DNA from 4 places in the Paraburkholderia sp. BL6669N2 genome. Region 1 is predicted to be linked to each of the others. Evidence: riboswitches for the same ligand, from Rfam matches in the RefSeq annotation. Region 1 holds a riboswitch; each other region holds the start of a gene.
The links. Region 1 has a riboswitch for cobalamin ahead of cobA (uroporphyrinogen-III C-methyltransferase). Riboswitches for the same ligand answer to the same signal wherever they lie in the genome.
Positions count from the first base shown of each region.

Region 2: another riboswitch for cobalamin. It lies ahead of B0G80_RS35230 (CbtB-domain containing protein); the one in region 1 lies ahead of cobA (uroporphyrinogen-III C-methyltransferase).
Region 3: another riboswitch for cobalamin. It lies ahead of B0G80_RS20690 (TonB-dependent receptor domain-containing protein); the one in region 1 lies ahead of cobA (uroporphyrinogen-III C-methyltransferase).
Region 4: another riboswitch for cobalamin. It lies ahead of cobG (precorrin-3B synthase); the one in region 1 lies ahead of cobA (uroporphyrinogen-III C-methyltransferase).

Region 1 is NZ_QUNA01000002.1:1,626,922-1,631,209, forward strand. It holds gene cobN (cobaltochelatase subunit CobN) at 1-32, opposite strand, end outside; gene cobW (cobalamin biosynthesis protein CobW) at 39-1,130, opposite strand; cobalamin riboswitch at 1,319-1,612, opposite strand; cobalamin riboswitch at 1,681-1,931, shown strand; gene cobA (uroporphyrinogen-III C-methyltransferase) at 2,170-2,946, shown strand; gene B0G80_RS29790 (cobalamin biosynthesis protein) at 2,943-3,416, shown strand; gene cobO (cob(I)yrinic acid a,c-diamide adenosyltransferase) at 3,413-4,015, shown strand; gene B0G80_RS29800 (cobyrinate a,c-diamide synthase) at 4,019-4,288, shown strand, end outside.
Region 2 is NZ_QUNA01000002.1:2,842,226-2,846,513, reverse strand. It holds gene B0G80_RS35250 (MFS transporter) at 1-539, shown strand, start outside; gene B0G80_RS35245 (alpha/beta hydrolase) at 559-1,581, shown strand; gene B0G80_RS35240 (hypothetical protein) at 1,680-2,120, shown strand; gene B0G80_RS35235 (histidine phosphatase family protein) at 2,139-2,735, opposite strand; cobalamin riboswitch at 2,799-2,941, shown strand; gene B0G80_RS35230 (CbtB-domain containing protein) at 2,980-3,201, shown strand; gene B0G80_RS35225 (CbtA family protein) at 3,213-3,953, shown strand.
Region 3 is NZ_QUNA01000001.1:4,576,264-4,580,551, reverse strand. It holds gene B0G80_RS20690 (TonB-dependent receptor domain-containing protein) at 1-1,737, opposite strand, end outside; cobalamin riboswitch at 1,828-2,099, opposite strand; gene B0G80_RS20685 (ATPase) at 2,308-2,664, shown strand; gene B0G80_RS20680 (cell division protein ZapA) at 2,661-2,975, shown strand; RNA gene ssrS (6S RNA) at 3,109-3,290, shown strand; gene B0G80_RS20670 (EVE domain-containing protein) at 3,398-3,856, shown strand; gene B0G80_RS20665 (SIMPL domain-containing protein) at 4,031-4,288, shown strand, end outside.
Region 4 is NZ_QUNA01000002.1:1,959,276-1,963,563, reverse strand. It holds gene B0G80_RS31305 (precorrin-8X methylmutase) at 1-266, opposite strand, end outside; gene cobG (precorrin-3B synthase) at 259-1,896, opposite strand; cobalamin riboswitch at 1,980-2,159, opposite strand; gene cbiE (precorrin-6y C5,15-methyltransferase (decarboxylating) subunit CbiE) at 2,244-3,641, shown strand; gene B0G80_RS31290 (cobalt-precorrin-5B (C(1))-methyltransferase) at 3,641-4,288, shown strand, end outside.

The DNA of each region.
Region 1 (4,288 bases):
AAACCGCCCGGCGTGGTGCGCAGCAAATGCATATGCGCTTACGCCTGTTGCGTTTCGACGCTCGACGGCACGCCCAGCGCCGCGTCGAACGCACGTTGCAACGCCGGCTGATCGAGGTCTTCGCCAATCAGCACGAAGCGGCTCGGGCCGCTTTCGCCGGCCTGCCAGCGTCGATCGAAATAGCTGTCAAAGCGCCGCCCAACGCCTTGAATCACCAGACGCATCGCCGCGCCCGGCAGCGCCGCGAAGCCTTTGATGCGATAGATGGTGTTGGTTTCGACCAGCTGTTGCAGCGCGGCGATCACCGCCTCGCGCGACGACGCATTCGCCTGCACGACCACGGAGTCGAACTCGTCGTGATGGTGGTCGGCGTCGTCGGCGGAGCCGTGGTGATCGTGGCGCAAGTGGATCGTGTCTTCCGACGCCGCTTCGAGGCCCAGCAATGTATGCAGATCAAGTTGGCCCATGTGCGCGCGAACGATCTTCACTTGCGGCGGAATTTCCTCGCGGATCGAAACTTCTACCGCGCTTTGCTGCGCGTCGTCGAGCAAGTCCGTTTTGTTCAGAATCACCAGATCGGCCGCGGACAACTGATCTTCGAACAGTTCGTGCAGCGGCGACTCGTGATCGAGATTCGGATCGGCCTTGCGCTGCGCATCCACGGCGACCGGATTGTCAGCAAACTGACCGCTCGCGGCGGCCGGGCCGTCCACCACGGTGACCACGGCATCCACGGTGAAGCTGTTCTTGATTTGCGGCCAGTTGAACGCCTGCACCAAGGGCTTCGGCAACGCCAGACCCGACGTCTCGATCAGCACGTGATCGATCTGATCGCGGCGCTCAACGAGCTTTTCCATCACCGGGAAAAACTCTTCCTGCACGGTGCAGCACAGGCAGCCGTTCGCGAGTTCATACAATTGGCCTTCGGTTTCGACGCCGTTTTCATCGCAACCGATGCCGCAACCCTTGAGGATTTCCCCGTCGATACCGAGCTCGCCGAATTCGTTGACGATCACCGCGATGCGCTTGCCGCCCGCATGCTGAAGAATATGCCGCAGCAGCGTAGTCTTGCCGCTGCCGAGAAAGCCCGTGACGATGGTGACGGGGATCTTGCGCATTTGAGTTTGCATCGTGAGGTCCATCCGTAGGAGTTGCACGTGCACGCCGGCGTGTTTTCAGCGCATGCCGAGGCAAACAGAGCACACGCCCGGCCAGCCACGACCATAACAAAACACGGGGACGAAAGTCGGCGTTGCCGCGACAACAGAAAAGCAGAAAGCGGGAATGAGTCATGAACGCAGCGCCGCATCCCCGCGGCGTTCGTCCTTCGTTATCTGGCCGGTATCCGGGCTGGCGAAAGCGCCGCTCCCCCTTCCCGGACGAGTGATTTCTCGCCCAGTGGTGATATGCCGACGCGGCCTTGCGCGTGGACATCGAAGCCGGCTCCGCGGCGCTAACCGACTGCGTTCGACACGGCAGTTAGCACCACATTTCGCTTACCGTTGCGGGGGCAGCACAGGTTGGCCCGATCCATGGCAGGTGGGCACCCTGTTTCCCGTTTAACTGCATGCGCACGAGCGCGCACACGAGCACCAAAGTGCGTGCGAGTGTAGGCCCGCCGCCCGGTGCCGTCAAGGAAACCCCAGGCCGCAAGCGCTTATCGGACGGGGCGCCATGTGCTATCGTATGCGCGCGTTTGGTGCCCGCACATGCATTCGCGTGTGCAGTTAAACGGGAAACAGGCAGCGCGCCATGCGCTTAACCTGTGCTGTCCCCGCAACGGTAAGCGACCTGCGGCGCGATGTTGAATCGACTCGCGCCGCGCATGCGTTTTTTAAGCCACTGTCCGGCAATTTCCAGCGAATGCGGACGGGAAGGCAAAGCGCGTGAGGCCGCCAGCCCGGATACCGGCCAGACGCGGAGGCGGCGAACCTCAGGGCAACATCACGCCGCCGGCCGCCGGAATCCGCGAGGGACGGATGCGAAGGCGCTAAAGCACGACGCAGAGTGTCCGCGTAGGCGAGTTTCGTGTGAAACTCGCTACGAACCACGCATTGCGCCATGCCTGAATCCGTAGCACTGCATGACCCCAACGTCCGCCGTCTGGCGACCCTTCGCGCTTCACCCTTTCCCGCTTGTCACGACATGGCGCCCGCCGTGCACGCCGCGATGACCCGCGCCTGGCTGATCGGCGCCGGCCCCGGCGACGTCGAACTCATGACCATCAAGGCCACCCGTGCATTGGCGCAAGCCGACGTGGTGCTGGTCGACGATCTGGTGAATCCCGAGGTGCTGCAGTTCGCGCGCGCTGATGCGCTGGTCGTCTACGTAGGTAAACGCGGCGGTCATCCGTCGACACCGCAGGAAGGCATCGTCGCGCAGATGCTCGAACATGTGCGGGCCGGGCGCAGTGTCGCGCGTTTGAAAGGCGGCGACCCGTTCGTGTTCGGCCGGGGCGGCGAGGAACAGCAGGCGCTGCACGCGGCCGGTATCGAGGTGGAAGTCGTCAACGGCATCACGGCGGGAATCGCGGCGCCCGCGGCGATCGGGATTCCGGTCACGCATCGCGATCATGCGCAGGGCGTCGTGTTCGTCACCGGGCACGGCGCGGGCAGCGGCGAGCCCGACTGGGCCGCACTCGCGGCCACGCGCATGACGCTCGTGATCTACATGGGCATGCGGCGGCTCAACGATATCGTCGGCGCGTTGCTTGCGGCCGGCATGAGCGCCGACACGCCGTGCGCGGCGATCGAATCGGCCACGCGTCCCGAGCAACGCCACGCGCTTGCGCGCCTCGGTGAATTTGCCGACACCGTCGCGCGTACCGGACTTGGGTCGCCGGCGATCGTGGTGATCGGCGGTGTGGCGTCGCTCGCGTTGGCGCGTGAGGCGGCGCATGCGGAACGCGCTGCAACGCCGCTCGCGGACGGAACGGATACGCGATGAAAACGCTCAGCGTCGGCATCGGTTGCCGTTTGCATAGCTCGGCCGAGGAGATCGAAGCCGCGGTGCGCAGCGCGCTCGGCGCGCATTCGTTCGACGAAATCCGCACCGTCGCCTCGCTCGATACCAAAGCCCGCGAAGCGGGCCTCCTCGAATTCTGCGCGCGTCATGCGCTGCCGCTGACGTTCTTCAGCCTTGAACAGATCGCGGCGTTGCCTGTCGCGGTGCCTTCGGCGGCAGCGCGCGAGCATCTCGGCGTGGACGGCGTCTGCGAGCCGTGCGCGCTGCTTGGCACTGTGGCCGACGTCGCAGCCGGGCTCGGTGAATCCGTCATAGGTAATGCGCCTCGCGCCACGCTCCTCGTGCGCAAAACCGTTTATGCCGGCGTCACCGTGGCGATCGCCTCAACCACCGCTCACGCCGCTCGCGCCGAACACCCAGACAACGACACACAGCAACAGGACCTGCCATGAAGACCGATCCCGAATCGCATCAACGCATGACCGAGCGCCGCCGCGAAGGCCACGAGAAAAAACAGGCCAACGCCACCGTCGAAAAAGGCCTGCTGATCGTCAATACCGGCACGGGCAAAGGCAAAACTACTGCCGCATTCGGCATGGCCGTGCGCGTGCTGGGCCACGGCATGCGTCTTGGCGTCGTGCAGTTCATCAAGGGCGCGCTGCACACCTCGGAGCGCGACTTTCTCGGCGCGATCGCCAACTGCGATTTCGTCACAATGGGCGACGGCTACACCTGGAACACGCAGAACCGCGACGCCGACATCGCGACCGCGCGCAAAGGCTGGGACGAAGCGCGCCGCATGATCGAAAGCGGCGAGTACCAGATGGTGATCCTCGACGAGCTGAACACGGTGCTCAAGTACGAATACCTGCCGCTCGACGAAGTCCTGTCGGTAATCAACGCGCGCGCGCCGATGCTGCATGTGGTGGTCACCGGCCGTCACGCGCCGGACGCGCTGATCGAAGCCGCCGACCTCGTCACCGAAATGCGCATCGTCAAGCATCCATATCGCGAGCAAGGCGTGAAAGCGCAGCGCGGCGTGGAGTTCTGAGCGATGGCCGCGTGCCCCGCCCTGTTCATCAGCGCACCCGCTTCGGGTCAAGGCAAGACCACGATCACGGCGGGTCTCGCGCGCTACCATCGGCGGATGGGGCGACGCGTGCGCGTCTTCAAGACCGGACCGGACTTTCTCGATCCGATGATTCTGGCGCGCGCGAGCGGTGCGCCGGTCCTCTCGCTCGATCTGTGGATGGTCGGCGAAGCCGCCTGCCGCACGCTGCTCGCGCAAGCCGCCGCCGAAGCCGACCTGATCCTGATCGAAGGC
Region 2 (4,288 bases), 1.2 Mb from region 1:
GGCATTCCTATCTCTCGGTGTATGTCGAACGGCAATTGCATTTGCCGTTGTCCACCGCTTTGCTCGGCGCGTTCGTGTCCGGTGTGCTGAATCTGTTTCTGTTTCCGCTGTCCGGCAAGCTCGCCGATCGTTTTGGCGCATACCGGCTGTTCTATCCCATCGTGATGGCGTGGATGGTCTGCGTGTATCCGCTTTATCACTTCGTGGTGACGAATCCGACGCCGGGGCACCTGTTCATCGCGCAGATGATCGCGACGCTGTTCCTCGCCGCGATGTCCGGCGCGCATCCCGGCATGCTCGCGACCTTGTTCCCCGTGCGCAGCCGTTCGGCGGGCGTGGCGCTGTCGTACAACATTGCGGTGACGCTGTTCGGCGGCATGGCGCCGCTCACCATCACCGGCTTGACGCGCGTGACCGGCAGCAGCCTCACGCCCGCGTTTTACCTGATTTTTGCCGGCTTCGTGTCGCTCGCGATGGTGTACTTCACGCGCGCCGGACGCATGTCGAGCGGCGCGGCGGCTAGACCCGCCACTCATTGATCGACCACGAGCCTATTGCATGACCCAGCCTTTCATCACAGACGACGAACGCGCGCCGAATGAACATCCGGTCGCGGTCGTTGCGAGCCGGCATCTGAGCGTCACGACGCGAGCCGGCAGCGGCACCGTGCCGGTGTTTTCCAACGGCGACTGGCTCGCGCCGACGCGCGATGTCCAACGCGCCGTGATTCTGATTCATGGCCGCTTGCGCAACGGCGACACGTATTTCGAACTCGCGCAGCGTTCGTGCTCGCTCGCCGGCGGCAGCGCGGCCGATACGCTGCTGATCGTGCCGCAATTTCTCGCGAGCGCGGATGTCGACGCGCATGAGCTGCCGCCGTCCACGTTGCATTGGGACTGGACGAGCTGGATGGCCGGCGAGAACGCCGAAGGTCCCGCGCCGATCAGTTCGTTCGATGTGCTCGACGCGATTGTGGACACGTTGGCGTCGCGCGAGCAGTTCGCGTCGCTCGCCGAGGTGGTGATCGCGGGACACTCGGGCGGCGCGCAGGTCGTGCAGCGCTACGCGGTAGTAGCGCGAGACGAGGCGTCGCTCGCGGCGCGCGGTATCGCGCTGCGCTATGTGGTCGCGAATCCTTCGTCGTATGTGTACTTTGATGCAATGCGGCCGGTTGGGTCGGTTGCGTCCGCTGTGTCCGGCGAGTTTGCGGCGTTCGATCGGGCGAGGTGTCCGTCGTTCAATCGCTGGAAATATGGGCTCGAGGATTTGCCCGCTTGCTCTCGCGACGCGGCTTCAGCGGCCACGCTCGAAGCGCGTTACGCGCAGCGTGACGTGACCGTGCTGCTCGGCGGCGCGGATTGCGATCCACAGCATCCGGCGCTCGACCGCTCGTGCGCCGCGCTGACGCAAGGTGAACACCGGCTCGGGCGCGGCCTGGCTTACGCGCGCTATATGGCGTTGCGGCATCCCCAAGGATTGGCGAAGCATCGGACGTATGTGATCGATGGTGTCGGGCACGATGCCAAGGGGATTTTCGGGTCGGCGCAGGGGCTGGCGGCTTTGTTCGGTACTGGATTGTAATGATGGTGACTGAAGCGCGGTCTTGACTAGTCAGCGCTCATGGGCATGAAGCGTGCTACCGCGCTGGTACTGCGAGTGACTTCAAGGACCGCGCCGACATGAACAGAACCCGATTGCTTGCCACCGCGCTCGCCGCTGCGTCGCTGGGCGTTTTGCTGACCGGCGGTGCGTATGCCGACGATGCGCCTAGCCCTTGCACATCCCTGAAGCGGATCGTCGCGGCGGCCCCTGGCGGGCTCGCCTCATTGACATCGGACGACGGCAAGGGTGTCGCGCAACCTTACGGCGACGACGCGCAATGTTCTGCGAGTCACGGTGCCTATCAATGCACGTGGACGCCGCATCACGATGCCGGCTCGAATGCCGACGCGCTGCAAGCTGTCGCGGCGGACGTCGCATCGTGTCTGCCGGACGCGACGCACGATCAGAATTCGCCGGGACGTCAGCACTTTTATCTGGGCGCGAAGGGTAAGAGGACCGATATCACACTGACGCCGACCGGGTCGAACAAGCTGCGTCTGGTGGTGTCGGGTAAATAAGCCACCCGGCGAGAGCGGCTAGTATGTCGCCGGCCACCATGTCCAGCCGCGCGACGAGTGCCGCAACTCGATGATCGAAAGCGGCGCGATTTCAATGCGCGGAAAAACCGCGGGCGATGCCCCGAGCGCGTACACGATCGCTGCCCGCAGCACCGGCGCGTGGGTGACGGCGATCACGTCGCGAACATGGGACGACGCACGATCCGTCTCGCCGTCTAACAACGCTTCGAGCCATCCTCCTACCCGTTTCACGAGTTGACTGAACGACTCGCCGCCGTGAGGCGCGGCGTTCGGATCGCGCGTCCAGGCGGCGACGTCTTGCGGCGCTTCGGCGGCGAGGTCGGCGAGCCGCCGTCCTTGCCATGTGCCGTAGTTCAGATCCGCCAGACCGGCGTCGACCGATGCCGCGAGACCCAGCGCCGTCGTCGTTTCGCGCGCGCAGGCGGCCGGGCTGACGAAAGCCGGCGCGTCATCCGCGATCGCCAGGCGCAAGCGTGCGGCGTGGGTTTCGGCTTCGGCGAGTCCGCGGGCGTCAAGTGGGTCGTCGGCGGGAAAACGGCCTGCGCGTTGGGCCGCGGTCGATGCGTGGCTGACCAGTAACAGCCTTGTGTCCATTCCGTTCATGTCCTGTCAAGCCACGCCCCGAAGCCGAACGCCGGCGGCATGAAACGTGTGTTTTGCGTTGCCGGGTGCCGAAGTTTAGCGCGTAGAATAGCGGGACTGCGAAGCGCGGAAGCCGGTGAGAGCCCGGCGCGGTCGCGCCACTGTAATCGGCAGCACAAGCCGAAAGCCAGACCTGAGCTTCGCACCAATCCTCTGCAATGACAATCGGGGCGCGTTACCCCAGGAGATGTCCATCATGACCGAAGCTGTTTTCGATCCCGCCAATCAGCCCGTTGCCCAACCCACGCCGATTCCGCTGCGCGAGTTGTTGCCCTGGGTCGTGTTCGGCGGTTTGCTGTTGTTGCTCGCGCTTTACTTCGTGGGTGCGGAACAGGGCGCCACCTCGCTGGTGCCGGGCATGTACGTGCATGAGTTCGTGCACGACGGCCGCCATCTGCTCGGCTTTCCCTGCCACTAACGGAGTCGACCATGGTGGGTAAATTGTTGGTACGCGGGATGCTTGCAGGCATCGCCGCGGGACTCCTCACGTTCGGCTTCGCCCGGGTAGTGGGCGAGCCGCAGGTCAATCAGGCGATTTCATTCGAAGAAAAGGCCGAGGCCGCGAAAGGCGAGGCGCCCGAGCCTGAGATGGTGAGCCGCGATACACAGCGGGGAATCGGCTTGTTGACTGGCGTGCTGACTTACGGCGCGGCATTCGGCGGCTTGTTCTCGCTGGTGTTCGCTTACGCTTATGGGCGAGTGGGCGCGTTGAGCCCGCGCGCGTTGTCCGCATGGCTTGCGCTTGGCGCGTTCATTGCTCTCGCGATCGTGCCGAACCTGAAGTATCCGGCGAACCCGCCCTCGGTCGGCGACCCTGAGACGATCGGGACGCGCACGGGGCTGTTCTTCCTGATGATTGCGATCTCGCTGGCGGCGATGGTGTTCTCGCTCAAGGTGCGGCGCCGTGCGGCGATGAAACTTGGCGCCTGGAACGGCTCGATCGTGGGGGCAGTGGTGTTCATCGTGATCATCGCGGCGGTGCAGTTGTCGATGCCCGCGATCAACGAAGTGCCGGAGGCTTTCCCGGCGGTGCTGCTGTGGAAATTCCGCGTCGCGGCGCTCGGTATGCAGGCGATTATGTGGGCGACGATCGGGCTGCTGTTTGGCGCGCTGGTCGAGCGAATTGCGTTGATGCGGGTGGCAGGACGGCCGGCGGTGAAGTCGGCTTGATCGGCGTGACGAGTGCGGCCGCTTCGGTGGTTGCGCTCGGCGGTTTGCTCGCCGTGCTTCGCTCTCCGCAGTTTGCGCGCAGTGGTCAAGATGGGTTCTGCGTCAAGGAGTTGGGGCGGTTGTGGGGTGGTTATCCACAGGCTTGCGAACAATTTCTGTGGATAAACTCGCCCGCGATGCTCAAGAGCAACAAACATCTGTTCCGTTCGACTTTAACAACCTGGTTGCTGGCACACGGCCTCCGGTTGTCCGCATCATTGGGACAGGGCAGGTGTTTTGCGTGACCATTCAGGGCGACTCCGGTCGCCCTTTTTTATCTTGTCGCTTGCTGCGCG
Region 3 (4,288 bases), on a different contig from region 1:
CAGCTTGCCGCTGCTGTCGTTGCTCGGGCCGCTCACGATCCACTCGCCGCCCACCCGCCACCCGGCGATGCTGCGGTTCACCGTCAGCGCCCCGAAGCGCCGGGCGCGCCGCACGAGGTCGGCACCGTTGTCGAGGTCGACGGGATTTTGCAGCGTCAGCGACGCGCGCACGTCCGTCTTGCCGACATGGCCGCTCCACGATCCTTCGATGCCCTGCACCTTCGCATGCCCGACGTTCTCGGCCAGATAGATGCCGGGCGTCACCTGCTCGTAGTTAATCAGATTCGAATAGCGCGTCTGGAATGCGGAAAGGCGCATCACGCCGAGCGCATTCGATGCGTACTGCAGCGCGGCTTCGATCGAATGGCTGCGCTCCGGCTGGATAGACGGATTGCCGCTGATCGGATAGTACAGATCGTCGAAGCTCGGCGCGCGAAACGAATCCGAATAGCTTGCGGTCACCTTCCAATGGCCGGTGATGTCGAAACCGTAGCCGAGATAGTAACTGTTCGCTCCGCCGAAATCGGAATACTGGTCGCGCCGCACGTTGGCCTGAAACTGGTTGCGCCCGAAGCGTCCCGTATAGCCGGCGAAGCCCGAATCCACATGACGGTCCGGCGCCTCGAACGTGTCCGAATCGAGGCTTTGATCGAGATGCTCATAGCCGACCTGCAGTTTCTGCTGCGCGGCCAGCGCGAAATCGTTCTGCCATGTGTACTGGCGATTGTCGGTATCGAAGCGGCCGTTGTACACGCCGTTGGTGTTCGACACGCTGCGGTCGTCGCCTTCGGCGACGATGAAGTGCGTGGTCCACCAGTCGGTCAGCTTGCCGTTCGCGAACACCGAGACCTGGCGCACCTTGCTATACAGGTTGTTCACATCGGTCGGCACGCCGTACGCGTTGTCGTAGCTGTTGTTGCCGTTCGACTGAAAGTAGCTGGCGCCCGCGTCCCATTTGTCGTTGAACTTGTGGCGCAGCGAAGCCGAGATGCTCTCGTTCAGATAGCCGTTCGCGTTCGGATTGGCGCTGGGCGCCTCCTTCGTGTTCAGCGACGAGAAGCCGTCGTCCTTCGAACGCGCGAGCGAAATGCTGAAGGTGGTATTGCCGTCCTGGTCCAATGCGCCGTTCACGCCCGCCTGCTGCGTCTGCGTGTGATAGCTGCCGTAGCTGAGCGAAAAATTGAAACGCGGCGGGTGATCGCCGCCGCTTTTCGTGAACACCTGCACCACACCGCCGATCGCGCCCGAGCCGTATAACGCCGACACGTTGCCGTTTACCACCTCCACGTGATCGATCTGGTCGAGTGGAATCTGCGCGAGTTGCGGGGCACCCAGACTCACCGAATCGACGCGCACGCCGTCGATCAGCAGCAGCGATTGCGTCGAGGACGCGCCGCGCAAGGAGAGGCTCGTCGTCGAACCGGGACCACCCGTGCGCGAGATTTGCGCGCCGGGCGCGAGTTGCAGGAGGCCCGGCAAATCGGTCGCGGTGGTGTCGGCGATATCCTGCTGATCGAACAGCGAGGTCTGCGGGATCGTGTCGGCGAGCGCTTGCGGCCCGCGATCCGCGGTCACCACCACGGGCGACAGCACCGCCGAAGAGGACACCGAACTCGAAGAATCCGCCGACGAAGACGAAGCAGATGAAGCAGAAGATGGAGACGCAGCTTGCGCGTGCACCACGATCGGCAGGCTCGAAAAGGCGAGCAGCGCCGCGCGGGCGAAGGGGGACAGCATGGGGTGAACGTCCTGTGGATAGCGTGCGCGGCCCGCTTCCCCGCAGGCCGATGCGTAACGAGGCGCCCGCGTATTTAACATTTTCGCGCGGGACGTGCCTCTCCCTCTGGCCGGTATCCGGGCTGGCGACGCATCGATCCCGCCTTCCCACGCGAGACGCGCAGTGGCACACTCGCGAGTTGAACTTCCAGCTCGCGAGCGGGATCGACTTGCATGACGAATGCGGTCGCTTACCGTTGCGGGGGCAGCGCAGGTTGGCGCGTTTAGATGAATCCAGATGAACCGCGCGCCCTGCTTCCCGTTTAACTGCGTGGGCCGTTGAAAAAATGCCGCACGCGGGCACCAGAGTGCGGGCAGTTTAGGAGCGGCCTCGGAGTCCGTCAAGAATGGTGAGATCGCAGGCCATGTGTTCTGTTAAGTGCAGGCTCTTGTCCGACGCGTGAGTACTTTTTCATCATATGGTCGATAAAAAGCCTGCACAAAGCGATGTTGTTACGTCTCGAAACGAGACAATTGTCGGAACCTGCGACATTCCGCGCTAAAATGCGATGTCTTTAGAGGACGCAGCAGATGCTCACCGAACTCGAAACACTTTCACAAAATATCAGCAAGCTGATCGCGATCAGCCAGCGCCACAATGAGGCGCGACTCGCGCTCGAAGAGCAACTCGCGCAATCGCGCGCCGACGCCGAAGCCACGCGCACGGAACTTGCAATGCTGCGCGAGGAACGTAACGCGCTGCAGGCGGAGCGCGACGCGCTTTCGGCGAAGATCGACGACGCACAAGTGCGCCTGAACGCGATCCTCGAGAAGCTGCCGCGTGCGCGCGCGCACAGTGAGCCGGACAACCAGCTCGATCTGCTCGAGCCGGCTCAGCAAGTAGCCGAAGCCGGGAGCGACGTGACCCGCCACGGAGAAAATGCATGACCACCAAGCAGATCGAAGTATCGATTCTCGGCGTGCCCTATCGCCTCGCCTGCTCGCCGGAAACGGAAGCGGCGCTGCTCGAAGCAGTTGCACGCGTCGACGCCGAAATGTCGAAGATCCGCAATAACAGCAACGTGCGCGGCACGGATCGCATTGCCGTCATGGCTGCGCTGTCGCTGGCATCGGAACTGCTTAGACTGCAATCGAGCGTGAGACACGGAGAAGCATTTCCCGCTGAAGAAATCCGGCGTACAATGCATCAAATGAACGAACAACTAGGTACTGTGATTGAGCAGTACAGCGTGCAATAAGGTACATGTGTTATCGTGCTGCCGGTCCTGAGATCGGCGGCGGATTCAAACGGAATGTGTGAGCACAAGGTGTGCAAGATTCAGCAAACGTTTGAGTTCAATCGGTAGTTCGTTTTTCAGCTTCATCGGTTTAGCTTCCCTGCCTGGTTCGCCAAGGTCATATATTCCTTGAACCAATGCCATGTGCACGGTTGCGGAAATTTGTAGCACGGGTGTGCGCGTCACTCTGTCTGATGTACCCGAAGTGTTGCTAACTGCGACCAATTCTGAACCCCCGGTTCAGGATGCCGGCCTAGCGGCTAAGGCGGGGACCTTATTTAGAACGGCATCGGACTTCGGTTCGGTGCCGTTTTTCTTTGGGCGCTGTTTTTTGTTGGCCGATTTCTTCCGCATCTTCAACCCCTTAACGTTCAATTCGATTCATGCGCTACTGGCTAATGAAGTCCGAACCGGACGAAGCAAGCATCGACCATCTCGCCAACGCACCGTATCGCACGTTGCCGTGGACCGGCGTGCGCAACTATCAGGCGCGTAATTTCATGCGCGACATGATGCAGGTCGGCGACGGTGTGCTGTTCTATCACTCGAGCTGTCCGGAGCCCGGCATCGCGGGCATTGCGGAGGTATCGTCCACTGCGTATCCCGACCCGACGCAGTTCGACAAGAAGAGCCCCTACTACGACGCGAAGTCGTCGCAGGAAACGCCCCGCTGGGTGCTCGTCGATGTGGTGTTCAAGAAGAAGATCCCGCTTATTCCGCTCGCCGCGTTACGCGAGCACGACGAACTCGCGGACATGCGCGTGCTCGCCAAAGGCAACCGCCTGTCGATTACACCGGTGACCGAGGCCGAATGGCGATTCATCACCAAGCGGCTCGCCTGATCGTGCATGCCTGATGAATGCGTGGCGCGTATTTGTGCGCACGCAAACGTTAAAGCAACGTCAAACCCGGGAACCAAGCTCAGGTTACAAGCGCCTAACGATCTCGCAAACGCCATGCCACGGCGCGGCGTTTGCACCAATCGTGCACAACCTGTTCAAGCAAGGAGTCCAACAATGACGAAAAACACCGCACGTGCACTCGCTTTCGCTCTCGTCTGCGCCGCGCCCGCCGCGCTCGCACTGACGCCGGCCATGGCACGCGCGCAAAGCACCGGCCAATATCAGCCGGCCGGCGTGCTGTCGTTGAACGCGCAGGCCAGCGCTGAAGTGCCGCAAGACGTTGTCGATATCACGCTGTTCTATGAGCAGGAAGCGAGCGATCCGTCGGCGCTCACGTCAACGCTGAACCAGCGCGCCGATTCGGCGCTGCAA
Region 4 (4,288 bases), 330 kb from region 1:
GGCAGCCGCGCGCGCGTGATGCCTTGCGCGACCATGCCGGCATCGCACAGGATCGGCGCGCCTTGCGCGAGCGCCGCGCGGCCCGCCACGCCCGCGCCCGCGGAAAATTGCAGATCGTCGATCACATCGACCATGCCGCATGCGTGGATCACGCGCACCGCGAGTTTTTCGAGGTCGGCGGGAATGCGCGACAAGTCGGCCTCCGCACGGATCGTCGCGAAGGATTGGCGATAGATCTCCTGACCGTCGCGAATGTAATCAAGCATCGGTGTCACTCCGGGCGAGGCGTTCGAGCAGGTCGGCGGCCTCGCCGATCGTCAGTTGGCGCGCGACGCACTGGCCGAAGCCGGGCCGGCCGTCGCGCCGATAAAGGTCGTAGAGGCTGGGCGCGGCGGCGAGCAGCGTGAACGGCGCGCAATGCGCGGCGGCGCACGAGCGCGAGCAGCCGCTTAGATGCACGTCCACGCCGGCAGGCAGCCGAGCCGCGAGGCGCAACGCGTCGTTCTTGGTGTCGGCGAGACCCTTCACGCAGCCGCCCGATCCGGCGCACGCGATCAGGTGCGTGATCGCGTGTGCGGGATCGCAGGCGAGACCGAGGGCGTTCAGGCCGGACAACACGGTCGGAACGGCGTGCGTGGCGATGTCGGGTAGCAGCACGCTTTGCCAGGGTGTCAGGTGAAGCGTGGCGTTGCCGTGCTGTTGCGAAAGCGTGGCGAGTCCCGTTAGCGTGTCTGCGTCGAGACGTCCCAGCGGTGGCTGGCCGCCGACGTGCCAGGATCCGGGCACGCGTTGGGCATGGGCGCCGAGGCGGAGGTTGGCGTCGGCTGGTGTAGCGCGATGCCAGTTCGCGAGCTTCGCGTTTCGCGTCAGTGGGAAGTCGAGATATTGCTGGGCGTGATGCAGTACCGCGTCGACGGAGTGCGCGGTCAGAAGGTGGCGCATGCGCGTGGCGTCGGCGGCGGCGAGGTCGAGGAATGTCAGGAGCAGCGCGCGTATTAGTGCCGGGACTTGTGACGGGAGGATTGCGGCTAGTGCGCCTGTGTTGTTCACGCCCGGTTTTCCAGGCGCGGTGCTTTGGCTTTGCATAAGCGCGCCGGCATTAGCGCTCACAGGCGGACAACCTGCGAACCCGAACACGAACCGCAGGCCGTCCGCCTCTTGCGACGCCGCGAGCCACACATCGTGCGGATGGTCCACTCTCGCGAGCCGTTCGCCGCCGTCCAGCAACAGTGCGAATTTCGGCGACAGCGCTGCGAAACGCGCTTCGCTTTGCAGCATCGTGAGCAACTCGGCGCACAGCGGGCGTGTGTCGAATAGCGCGAACGGATCGCGTCCGGCAGCGGGGCTGATCATGACGTTGCGGACGTCGTCGGCTGCGGCCGCGGCCGCGGCTGCGGCGGAGAGCGCGTGGGCAGTGCCCGCTCGCTGCGCTGCTGCGTCCGGGGCTTTCGAGGCCCATTCATTCACTGCGTTCGCGGCTCCGGTATCTGTTGCGCTCTCCGCCTCTGCATTCGCGGCGCTGGCGGCAACTGCATTCACAGCGTTGGCCGCCGCCATCGTGTTCGCACGGCCCGCCACGCCGTTCGCCGGCATCGGCCCAAGACCGGCGTCGATCAAAGCCGCGATCAACGCCGCCTCTTCACCGCGCTTCACGCCACGCACCTGCACATTCGCGCGATTGGTCAACTCGATCACCCCGCCCGCGTGCCGCGCGCTAGCCTCCGCGATCGCCCGAGCCTGCGCCGCGCTCAATTCGCCGCCGGGCAGTTTGATCCGGCAAATCCCGCCGTCGCGCGCGGCGACGATGCGCAGCAGCCCCGGGCACGCCGAGGGCCGCAGCGTGGCGGCTGCGTCGGATAAAACGGTGGAGGGCGTTGCTTGATTCAAGACGGACACCGGGTTTAGCGTCGCGCGACAGCCCGAGCATGCCGTGAGGCGGGCATGGCTGCGGCATCGGTACACCCCGCCCGATGTTGGCTGGCACGAACAGTCTCGCCGGCAGGTCTCCTGGCTGGCAGGTCATGGTCCGCCGCGGCCTTCCCGGTCGAACCAGTGGCGTGGAGCGCAGGCGGACTCGCTGCATACAGTTGCGGGGGCAGCCACAGTGGCACTGTGTTCCCTCTTCGGCCCCGAAGGGCACCGGCGGCTGTATTATGCCTTTTTTCGAACAGCACAACGAGGCTGGACGCTTTGATCGGCGTGGCACAGCGCATTATTTGAAGACACAGAACGAGGATGGATGCATGCCCGCGTGGCTGACGGTGGTGGGCATAGGCGACGACGGCTTCGCCGGTTTGGGGCGGCCCGCGCGGCGTGCCTTGCTGGAAGCGTCGGTGGTGTACGGCGGCGAACGTCATCTGGCGATGTTGCCCGCGCGTCTCGCCGCGCGCCGTGCCGCCTGGCCGCGTCCCTTCGATCTCGCACCCTTGCTGGCCGAGCGCGGCGCAGCCGTGTGCGTGCTGGCGAGCGGCGATCCGATGCTGTTCGGCGTCGGCGCGACACTCGCGCGGCAATTGCCGGCGGGGGAATTGCGGGTGCTGCCGGCGCCGTCGTCGTTGTCGCTGGCGGCCGCGCGGCTCGGCTGGCCGTTGCAGGATGTCGCGACGGTGTCGCTGGTGGGGCGGCCGTTGCCCACGCTGAACGCGCATCTGCATGACGGCGCGCGCATGTTCGTGCTCAGCGCGGACGGGCGCACGCCCGCGGCGCTCGCGGCATTGCTGAACGCACGAGGTTACGGGGCGACCCGCATGAGCGTGCTGGAACACCTGGGCGGCGAACTGGAGCGGCGCATCGACGGCCGCGCGGATCAATGGTCCGCGGGCGAGGTGGCCGCGTTGAACCTGATCGCGCTCGACTGCCGTGCCACCGAAGGCGCGCCGCGTCTGCCGCTGACCTGCGGTTTGCCCGACGATGCGTTTCGTCACGACGGCCAGTTGACCAAGCGCGACGTGCGCGCGATCACGCTCGCGCGCCTCGCGCCGACGCCCGGCGGATTGCTGTGGGATGTAGGCGCGGGCAGCGGCTCGATCGGCATCGAATGGATGCGCGCGCATTCCACCTGCCGCGCGATTGCGATTGAAGGGCACGCGGAGCGTCAGCGCTTCATCGAACACAATCGCGATGCGTTGGGTATGCCGGGGCTGCAACTTGTGGCGGGGCGCGCGCCTGAGGCGCTGCAGGGGTTGCCGGTGCCGGATGCCGTGTTCATCGGCGGTGGCCTGACCGTGCCGGGCGTGCTGGAGGCATGCTGGGCAGGTCTGCGCGAAGGCGGGCGGCTGGTCGCCAATGCGGTCACGCTGCAAGGTGAGGCGGTGTTGGCGGCGTGGCGCGAGCGGCATGGCGGGACGTTGACACGGATCGCATTGGCGGACGCGCAACCGCTTGGCGGTTTCGATACGTGGCGGCAGGCGTTGCCGATCACGCTGCTGGAGGTGACGAAGCCGGCGAGCGGCGAGGGCGCGAACCTCGTGGGAACGGAAACCGAGATTAACGCGACGAATGCGGCGGATGTGCCGAATGCCAGGCGTGCTGCAAGTGCCGGAAGCGGTATGAGCGCCACGAATGTCACCAACACGACCAACACGACGAAAGCGACGAACACGACCGGCGCCACCCCCACCGACCCATCGCCAGAACCCTGATGCGCGAAGAAACCCCCGAACAACCCGCGCCGCTGCGTAGCGGCTACACGACCGGCAGTTGCGCCACCGCGACGTCGCTGGCGGCGGCGCGTCTGTTGCTCGCGGGTGTCGTCAGCGAAGTGGCGGAGATCGTGTTGCCGAAGGGCCAGCATGTGCCGATGCCGCTGGTGTTCTGCCGCCTGATCGGGAATGGCGACGAAGGCGCGGAAGCCGGCACGATCAAGGACGCCGGCGACGATCCCGACGTCACGCACGGCGCCGTCGTTTTCGCGCGCGTGCGCCTCATCGCCGAAGCGGGCGTGATATTTCGCGCGGGGCCGGGCGTCGGCACGGTGACGCGCGCGGGGCTGACGCTGCCGGTCGGCGAACCTGCCATCAACCCGGTGCCGCGCAGAATGATGGCCGAGCATCTGGCCGAACTCGCGGCGGAGCATGCGTACGGCGGCGGCTTCGAAGTGACGATCGGCGTGGAAGGCGGCGAAGCGCTCGCGCTGAAAACGATGAACCCGCGTCTCGGCATTCTCGGCGGGCTGTCGATCCTCGGCACCACCGGCATCGTGCGTCCATTTTCGTGCTCGGCGTATATCGCGTCGATTCATCAGGGGATCGACGTCGCGCGCGCCAACGGCTATACCCATCTCGCCGCC